DNA from 2 places in the Streptomyces sp. NBC_00988 genome. Region 1 is predicted to be linked to the other one. Evidence: riboswitches for the same ligand, from Rfam matches in the RefSeq annotation. Region 1 holds a riboswitch; the other holds the start of a gene.
What was found. A riboswitch is a leader RNA that binds a small molecule or an ion and turns the genes downstream of it on or off. The one in region 1 is predicted to bind S-adenosylmethionine.
Positions count from the first base shown of each region.

Region 1 (3,767 bases):
CGTCGACACTGACCACGGTCACCGGCAACGCGGACCGGTTCCTCGCCGCCGGCATCTACGGCTGGGGGTTCGCCAACGCGGCCGAACTCATGCGGGACTACGACGCGTTCGACCTCGCCGCGTTCCAGCAGATGATGGTCGACGTCTTCTACCCGATCAACAACAACTTCCTGACCGTCCACAACGGCGCGTGCATCACCAACTACTGGGCCAACTGGGACCTGTGCAACATGGCCTCGATCATGGCCATCGGCATCCTCTGTGACGACGGCGCCAAGTACGACCAGGCCGTCACGTACTTCAAGTCGGGTGCGGGCAACGGCTCCATCGCGCACGCGGTGCCGTTCCTTTACACCGACTCGGACGGCTACGCGCTGGGCCAGTGGCAGGAGTCCGGCCGCGACCAGGGCCACACCATGATGGGCATGGGCCAGATGGGCGCGATCTGCGAGATGGCCTGGAACCAGGGCGACGACCTGTACTCGTACGACAGCCGACGCTTCATGAAGGCCGCCCAGTACGTCGCGAAGTACAACCTCGGCAGCGACGTGCCCTACACCACCTACAGCTGGGGGACCGGCCAGACCTGTTCCTACAGCGAGCAGACCGTCATCGCCTCCGGCTCCAGGGGCCAGGTCCGCCCGGTGTGGGCGATGCTCCACTACCACTACAACCGGCGCCTGTACCTCGACGACAAGTACATCTCCGCGATGGCCTACTCGGTCGCCCCCGAGGGCGGAGGGGGTGACTACGGCTCCACCAGCGGCGGCTACGACCAGCTCGGCTTCGGCACCCTGATGTACGCGAAGTAGCGGCCCGGCGCGTCCACGGGTCGGGCATCCGTGCCCGACCCGTGGACGCCCTCTTGACCCCGGGCGACGGCGGATCGACACTCCAGTAGGGAATCCTAGTGAACAGGTAGGGAAACAATGGGGCGCCTTGAGCCGGTCACCACCAGCCGCGTGGACCGTTCGCCTCTTCTGACCTCCCGCCGTCACATCGACCTGCTGCGGGTCTGCAGCGCGCTGAACCCCCCGCGCTGAGCCCCCGTCCTCCGCTCGACGACGCTTCCGCCGCGCGTACGTCCACGCGCCCGTACCCGGGGAGTCCCATGTCCAGCACGTCCAGCACGCCTCTCGCCGCCGTCCCCGCACCCCGCTCCGCCCCCACCTTCCGGGGCCGGATCGGCAGTGACGCGCGCAGCGGGCACTACGCCGTGCCGCGCCGCTACCGCCTCCATCTGTCCACCGCCTGCGCCGACGGCCTCCGCATCGCCGTCACGCACAGCCTGCTCGGCCTCGACGAGAGCTGTCCGGCCGTGTTCCTGTCCGCCGTACCCGACTGTCCGAGTGGTGGACACTCCGCGCTGCGCCCGCTCTACGAGGCGAGCGCGCACCGCTACTCAGGACCGGCCACCGCGCCGGTGCTCAGCGACGACTGGTCCGGCCGGATCGTCAGCACCCACGCTCCCGACATCATGCGCGACCTCGCCCGGCACTTCGGCGAGGGCGGACCCCAGCTGTACCCCTGCGGCGCCGAGTCGGAGATCGAGGCCGTCGAGCGGCTGTGCGCGGAAGGCATCGAGGACGCCGCGCAGCGCGCCGGTGCGGCCGGTGTCGAGCAGGAGGAGCGCGACGCGGCGGTCGGCCGACTGCTGGAGACGCTGGGTTCGCTGGACCGGTGGCTGGACGGCCGCGAGCACATGCTCCGCGACGAACTCACCGCCGCCGACGTCGAGTTGTGGGTGTCGCTGGTGCAGCTCGACACCGTGCACCGCAATCACCTGGACGCCGCCGCCGTGCAGCGCATCGCCGACCACCCCCACCTGTGGGCCTACGCCCGTCGGCTGGCCGCCCACCCGGCCTTCGGCACCCACCTCGACCTCGACGGCATCGCCCGCCGCCACCACGCCCGCTGCCGGGGCCTGGAGGCCGCCGGCGCGGCTGTCCAGATCCTGGACTGGGCGGCCCACGCGGCGGACGAAACAGGAGCTTGCCGCAGCTGAGCGCGGTCTGTGCCGTCCAGTTGATGGACAGCCATTGACATGCGTTCGGACAATTGTCTTAACTTGCGACCCAGAACGGTCATGAGTGTCAGCGACAAGCCCTGGCTTGCTGACCGGCAACCCTCGCACGCGGTGGGGTGCCCCAGGTGACGACCGGACCGGATGACGTTCGGTAAGCGCGAGGCCCCGCGGGGCCGGAACAGTGACAGGTGACGCCATGTACGCAGCTCCCAGGACGGCCACATGCCGCCCGCAGGGCTGCGTACTGTCGTACGCCAACCTGTTCGTCGCCGACCGCGCTGTCGATCTGCTCCGGGTCAGCAGCGCACTGTGTACCGCCTCGGGCCGCGCCCGCTGTCGGGCCTGACGACCAGTCGGCCGACGCACCTCTGACGCACACCCGATCCCGTCGGTGTGCCTGCCCCCTCCCCGCCCCCGGTCCCGTGCACCCGCGCGTGCCGTCCGCCGTCGCGCGTCCACCGCCACGGACCGGGGTCTGTGAACCTGCCGGAGCCCACCATGAGTGAACCCCCAGGCACCACCGTGTCCCTGGCCGACGCCCCGTCCACTGATGCACCGTCAAAACCCCTGACAGCACAGCGAGTTCAGCCGCTGCGCCGGCCCGGCCGGTGGATCGTCACCCTGGTCGTGCTGGTGCTGGTCGCCCAGTTCATCCACGGACTGGTCACCAACTCCTTCTACCAGTGGGACCGCTTCGGCTACTGGTTCCTGCGTCCGACGATCCTCGACGGACTCGTCATCACCCTCGAAGTGGCCGCACTGAGCGCGGTGTTGGGCCTCCTCGGCGGCATCCTGCTCGCCCTGGCCCGGCTCTCCAAGAGCCCGGTACTGCGCGCGGCGAGTTGGACCTACGTATGGGCCTTGCGCTCGATCCCGCTCATCGTGGTGCTGATCTTCCTCTACAACTTCAGCGCCCTCTACCAGACGCTCAGCATCGGCGTCCCCTTCGGCCCCGCCTTCTTCTCCTTCGACGAGTCGAAGCTCGCCACCGACATGGCCGTCGCCGTCGTCGGCCTCAGCCTCAACGAGGCGGCCTACGCGGCGGAAGTGGTCCGCGGCGGCATCCTCTCCGTCGACCAGGGCCAGCACGAGGCGGCCTCCGCCCTCGGCCTGCCCAAGGGCTACCAGTTCCGCAGAATCGTCTTCCCGCAGGCCCTGCGCTCCATCACCCCGAACTACGTCAACCAGCTGATCGGCCTGATCAAGAGCACCTCACTGGTCTTCTACGTCTCGCTGCTCGACCTGTTCGGCTCCGCGCAGACGATGGGCTCCACCTACCCCGGTGACATCGTGCCGCTGCTCCTGGTCGTCACCGTCTGGTACCTGATCCTCACCAGCGTCGTGTCCGTCATCCAGTTCTACGTCGAGCGGCACTACGCCCGGGGCGCCACCCGCTCCCTGCCGCCGACCCCGATCCAGAAACTCCGCACCGGTGTCACCGACCTGCGGGCCCGCATCCGCAGGGAGGCCGCCGTATGACCACCAACACCGTCGAACCGCTGGCGGACATCACACCCGCCGCCGTAGAGGTGCACGACGTGCACAAGTGGTACGGCGCGCACCGGGTGTTGGACGGCGTCGACCTGACCGTGCGGCCCGGCGAGGTCACCGTGATCCTCGGCCCGTCCGGCTCCGGGAAGTCCACGCTGCTGCGGGTCATCAACCACCTGGAGAAGCCCGAGATCGGCTACGTCAGCGTCAACGGCGAGCTGATCGGGGTGCGGCAACAGGGCGGCAGGCT
Region 1 covers NZ_CP108730.1:10,502,412-10,506,178, forward strand. The annotation lists gene OG496_RS47420 (alginate lyase family protein) at 1-812, shown strand, start outside; gene OG496_RS47425 (putative leader peptide) at 930-1,043, shown strand; gene OG496_RS47430 (glutathione S-transferase C-terminal domain-containing protein) at 1,112-2,005, shown strand; SAM riboswitch class IV at 2,083-2,190, shown strand; gene OG496_RS47435 (amino acid ABC transporter permease) at 2,525-3,505, shown strand; gene OG496_RS47440 (amino acid ABC transporter ATP-binding protein) at 3,502-3,767, shown strand, end outside.

Region 2 (3,767 bases), 6.5 Mb from region 1:
TCCGTGTCATGCCGGGCTGGGAGATCAACTTCTGGGGTCACACGCTCGTCCTGGGCGTGTTCATCCCGCTGATCATCTTCCCGCTGGTCCTGGTCGCGATCGCGGTCTACCCGTTCATCGAGTCCTGGGTCACCGGCGACAAGCGCGAGCACCACATCCTGGACCGCCCGCGCAACGTCCCGACCCGTACGGCCTTCGGTGCCGCGTGGATCTCGTGGTACTTCGTCCTGCTCATCGGTGGCGGCAACGACATCTGGGCCACGCACTTCCACCTGTCGATCAACTCGATCACCTGGTTCGTGCGCGTCGGCTTCTTCGTGGTGCCGGTGCTGGTCTTCATCGCCACCAAGCGGGTCTGCCTCGGCCTCCAGCGCCGCGACCGGGACAAGGTGCTGCACGGCCGCGAGTCGGGCATCATCAAGCGCCTGCCGCACGGTGAGTTCGTCGAGATCCACGAGCCGCTCAGCCAGGACGCGCTGCACACGCTCACCGCGCACGAGCAGTACGAGCCGGCCGCGATCGGCGCGACCGTCGACGACAACGGCGTCGAGCGCAAGGTGAAGGGTTCCCAGAAGCTGCGCGCCAAGCTGAGCGAGGCGTACTACGGCGAGGAGTCCCAGATCCCCAAGCCCACCGTCGAGGAGTACAAGGAGATCACGAGCGGCCACGGCCACCACTGATCGCTGAGGCGTCGCCACGCCACAGTCGAAGGGCCCCGTCCGAACACCGGACGGGGCCCTTCGCCGTGCCCCGCGCTGGATAGGGTGGGGACGCATAGGGAAACCAGGTTTCTACGACACTCAGGAGCGGCCGTATGAGCGCTGTGACCCCCGCTGGAGGCGACACCGCGGCGGCCCGTTCCTGGCCCGACGTACTGAGCGCGCTGCTGGCCGGACAGGACCTGAGCACCGCCGACACGGCGTGGGCGATGGACCGCATCATGAGCGGTGAGGCGGCGGACGCCCAGATCGCGGGCTTCCTGGTGGCGCTGCGGGCCAAGGGCGAGACCGTCGAGGAGATCAACGGCCTCGTCGAGACGATGTACGCCCACGCGAAGCCGCTGGACATCCCGGGGCCGGCCGTCGACATCGTCGGTACGGGCGGCGACCGGGCCAAGACGGTCAACATCTCGACGATGTCCGCCATCGTGATCGCGGGCACCGGCGCGAGGGTCGTCAAGCACGGCAACCGCGCCTCGTCCTCGGCGAGCGGTTCCTCCGACGTGCTGGAGCGGCTCGGCATCAACCTGGAGCTGTCGCCCGAGCGGGTCGCGCAGGTGGTGGAGGAGGCCGGGATCACGTTCTGCTTCGCGGCGAAGTTCCACCCCACGATGCGGTTCGCGGGCGCGGTCCGGCGGGACCTGGGGGTGCCGACCGCGTTCAACCTCCTCGGTCCGCTGACCAACCCGGCCAGGGTCACCTCGTCGGCGGTCGGCTGCTTCGACACCCGCATGGCCGGGCTCATCGCCGGCGTGCTTGCCGAACGCGGCTCCTCCGCGCTGGTGTTCCGCGGCGACGACGGCCTCGACGAGCTGACGACCACGGCCACCTCCCGGGTGTGGATCGTCCGCGACGGCAAGGTCACCGAGGAGGCCTTCGACCCGAGGGACGTCGGCCTCGAACTGGTCCCCGTGGAAGCCCTGCGCGGCGCCGACCCCGAGTACAACGCCGGCGTCGCCCGCCGTCTCCTGGACGGCGAGACCGGCCCCGTACGGGACGCCGTACTCCTGAACTCGGCGGCTGCCCTGGTGGCGCTTGAGGCCGGGGACGGGCCGCTGGTGGACCGGATCCGGGCCGGGATGGAGAAGGCTCGGGAGTCGGTCGACTCGGGGGCGGCCAAGCGCACGCTGGAGCGCTGGGCGGCCGCCAGCAACGCATAGCGGTACGGCGGTCGTCGTCCCGCGATCCGGACACGGGTTGCGGGACGACGATCACCTCGCGTAGGTTTTCTGACCAGGTCATGAGTGACAGTCATGAGGCCCCGGCCGACTGTCCGGCAACCCTCCGTCCGTGGCGGGGTGCCCCGGGTGAAGACCAGGCCGTGGGCAGCGAGGTCTGCGGCAAGCGCGGGCCCCTCGAAAGACACCAGGGGTCCTGGTCATCGAGGGAGCTCTCTGTGAGCAAGCGAATGCGATAGGGCGCGAAGCCCCCACTCCGCACATCCCCTTTCACCCTTTCCTGCGCCGAAGCCGTGTCCGCTCGCGCAGTGAATTCGCCTGCCTCTCACGGGAGTTCGCCATGTCTGTCTCCACCGTTGCCGCCGCTCAGACCATTTGTGCCCAGCTGCCCGTTCTCGGCCGGGATGTCACCGTCCCGCTCGTCACGGGCGGCGAAGTCACCTACGCGGCGCTCGACTACGCGGCCAGCGCCCCCGCCCTCCAGCGCGTCTGGGACGACGTGGCGGCCTACGCCCCGTACTACGGCAGCGTGCACCGCGGCGCCGGCTACCTCTCGCAGCTGTCGACGGACCTGTTCGAGAACGCCCGCAGGACGGTCGAGGAGTTCCTGGACTGCCGCCCCGACGACCAGCTGATCTTCACCCGCTCCACGACGGACTCCCTGAACCTCCTCGCCGCCGCCCTCCCGGCCGACTGCCAGGTCTTCGTCTTCGAGACCGAGCACCACGCGTCCCTGCTCCCCTGGAAGAACGCCCGGGTCACCTACCTCAACGCCCCGCGCACCCCGGGCCAGGCCGTTGAGACCCTGGAGCAGGCCCTCGCCGCCCGCGACCCCCAGGGCCCGGCCCTGGTCTGCGTCACCGGCGCCTCGAACGTCACCGGCGAGCTGTGGCCGGTACGGGAGCTGGCGGCCGCGGCGCACGCCCACGGCGCCCGGATCGTCCTGGACGCCGCCCAACTCGCCCCGCACCACCCGGTGTCCGTCCAGGACCTCGACGTCGACTGGATCGCCTTCTCCGGCCACAAGCTCTACGCCCCCTTCGGCTCGGGCGTCCTGGCCGGCCGCGCCGACTGGCTCCAGGCGGCCGACCCCTACCTCGCGGGCGGCGGCGCCAGCCGCAAGGTCACGCGGCGCGAGGACGGGGGAGTGGACGTGGAGTGGCACGACAGCGCGGCCCGCCACGAGGCCGGCTCCCCGAACGTCATCGGCGCCTACTCCATCGCGTCGGCCTGCAAGGCGCTCACGGAGGCGGGCTTCGACACCCTGGTCGCCCGCGAGCAGCACCTGATCGAGAAGGTGCGGGCGGGCCTGGCCGAGGTCCCGGAGGTGCGCGTGCTGTCTTTGTTCGGCGACGACGCCCCGAGGGTGGGCGTGATCTCCTTCGTCGTCGACGGCTGGAACAGCTCCCACTTCGCCGCCGCGCTCTCCGCCGAGTACGGCATCGGCGTCCGCGACGGCCTCTTCTGCGCCCACCCCCTGGTCCGCACCCTGCTGGGCAGCGACCCCCAGACCCAGGGCGAGTGCGGCGCCCCCGAGGCGGCCCCGGGCGAGAAGTCCCTCAACGCCATCCGCGTGAGCTTCGGCGCGGGCACTCCGGACGAGCACGTCGAGCGGTTCATCACGGCCGTACGGGAGCTCGTGACCGACGGCGCCAAGTGGAACTACCGTACGGAGGACGGCCGTTGCGTGCCGGCCGTGTGATGATCCCAGGGTGGGCATTCCACCTCGGGTGAGTGAGTCGGCGGCGGCCGAAGGGCTCGGCGAGCTGTTGGACGAGGCACTCGTACGGCGTACGCCGCGCCTCCTCGGCGGCAGGCCGGTGTACCTGTACGAGGAGGGACTCGTCCTCGTCCCCGGTGCGCGGGCCCG
Region 2 covers NZ_CP108730.1:4,009,746-4,013,512, reverse strand. The annotation lists gene OG496_RS18215 (cytochrome bc complex cytochrome b subunit) at 1-680, shown strand, start outside; gene trpD (anthranilate phosphoribosyltransferase) at 815-1,879, shown strand; SAM riboswitch class IV at 1,956-2,072, shown strand; gene OG496_RS18205 (aminotransferase class V-fold PLP-dependent enzyme) at 2,238-3,599, shown strand; gene OG496_RS18200 (hypothetical protein) at 3,610-3,767, shown strand, end outside.
Region 2: linked by a shared signal. The riboswitch ahead of OG496_RS18205 (aminotransferase class V-fold PLP-dependent enzyme) and the one ahead of OG496_RS47435 (amino acid ABC transporter permease) in region 1 are both predicted to bind S-adenosylmethionine.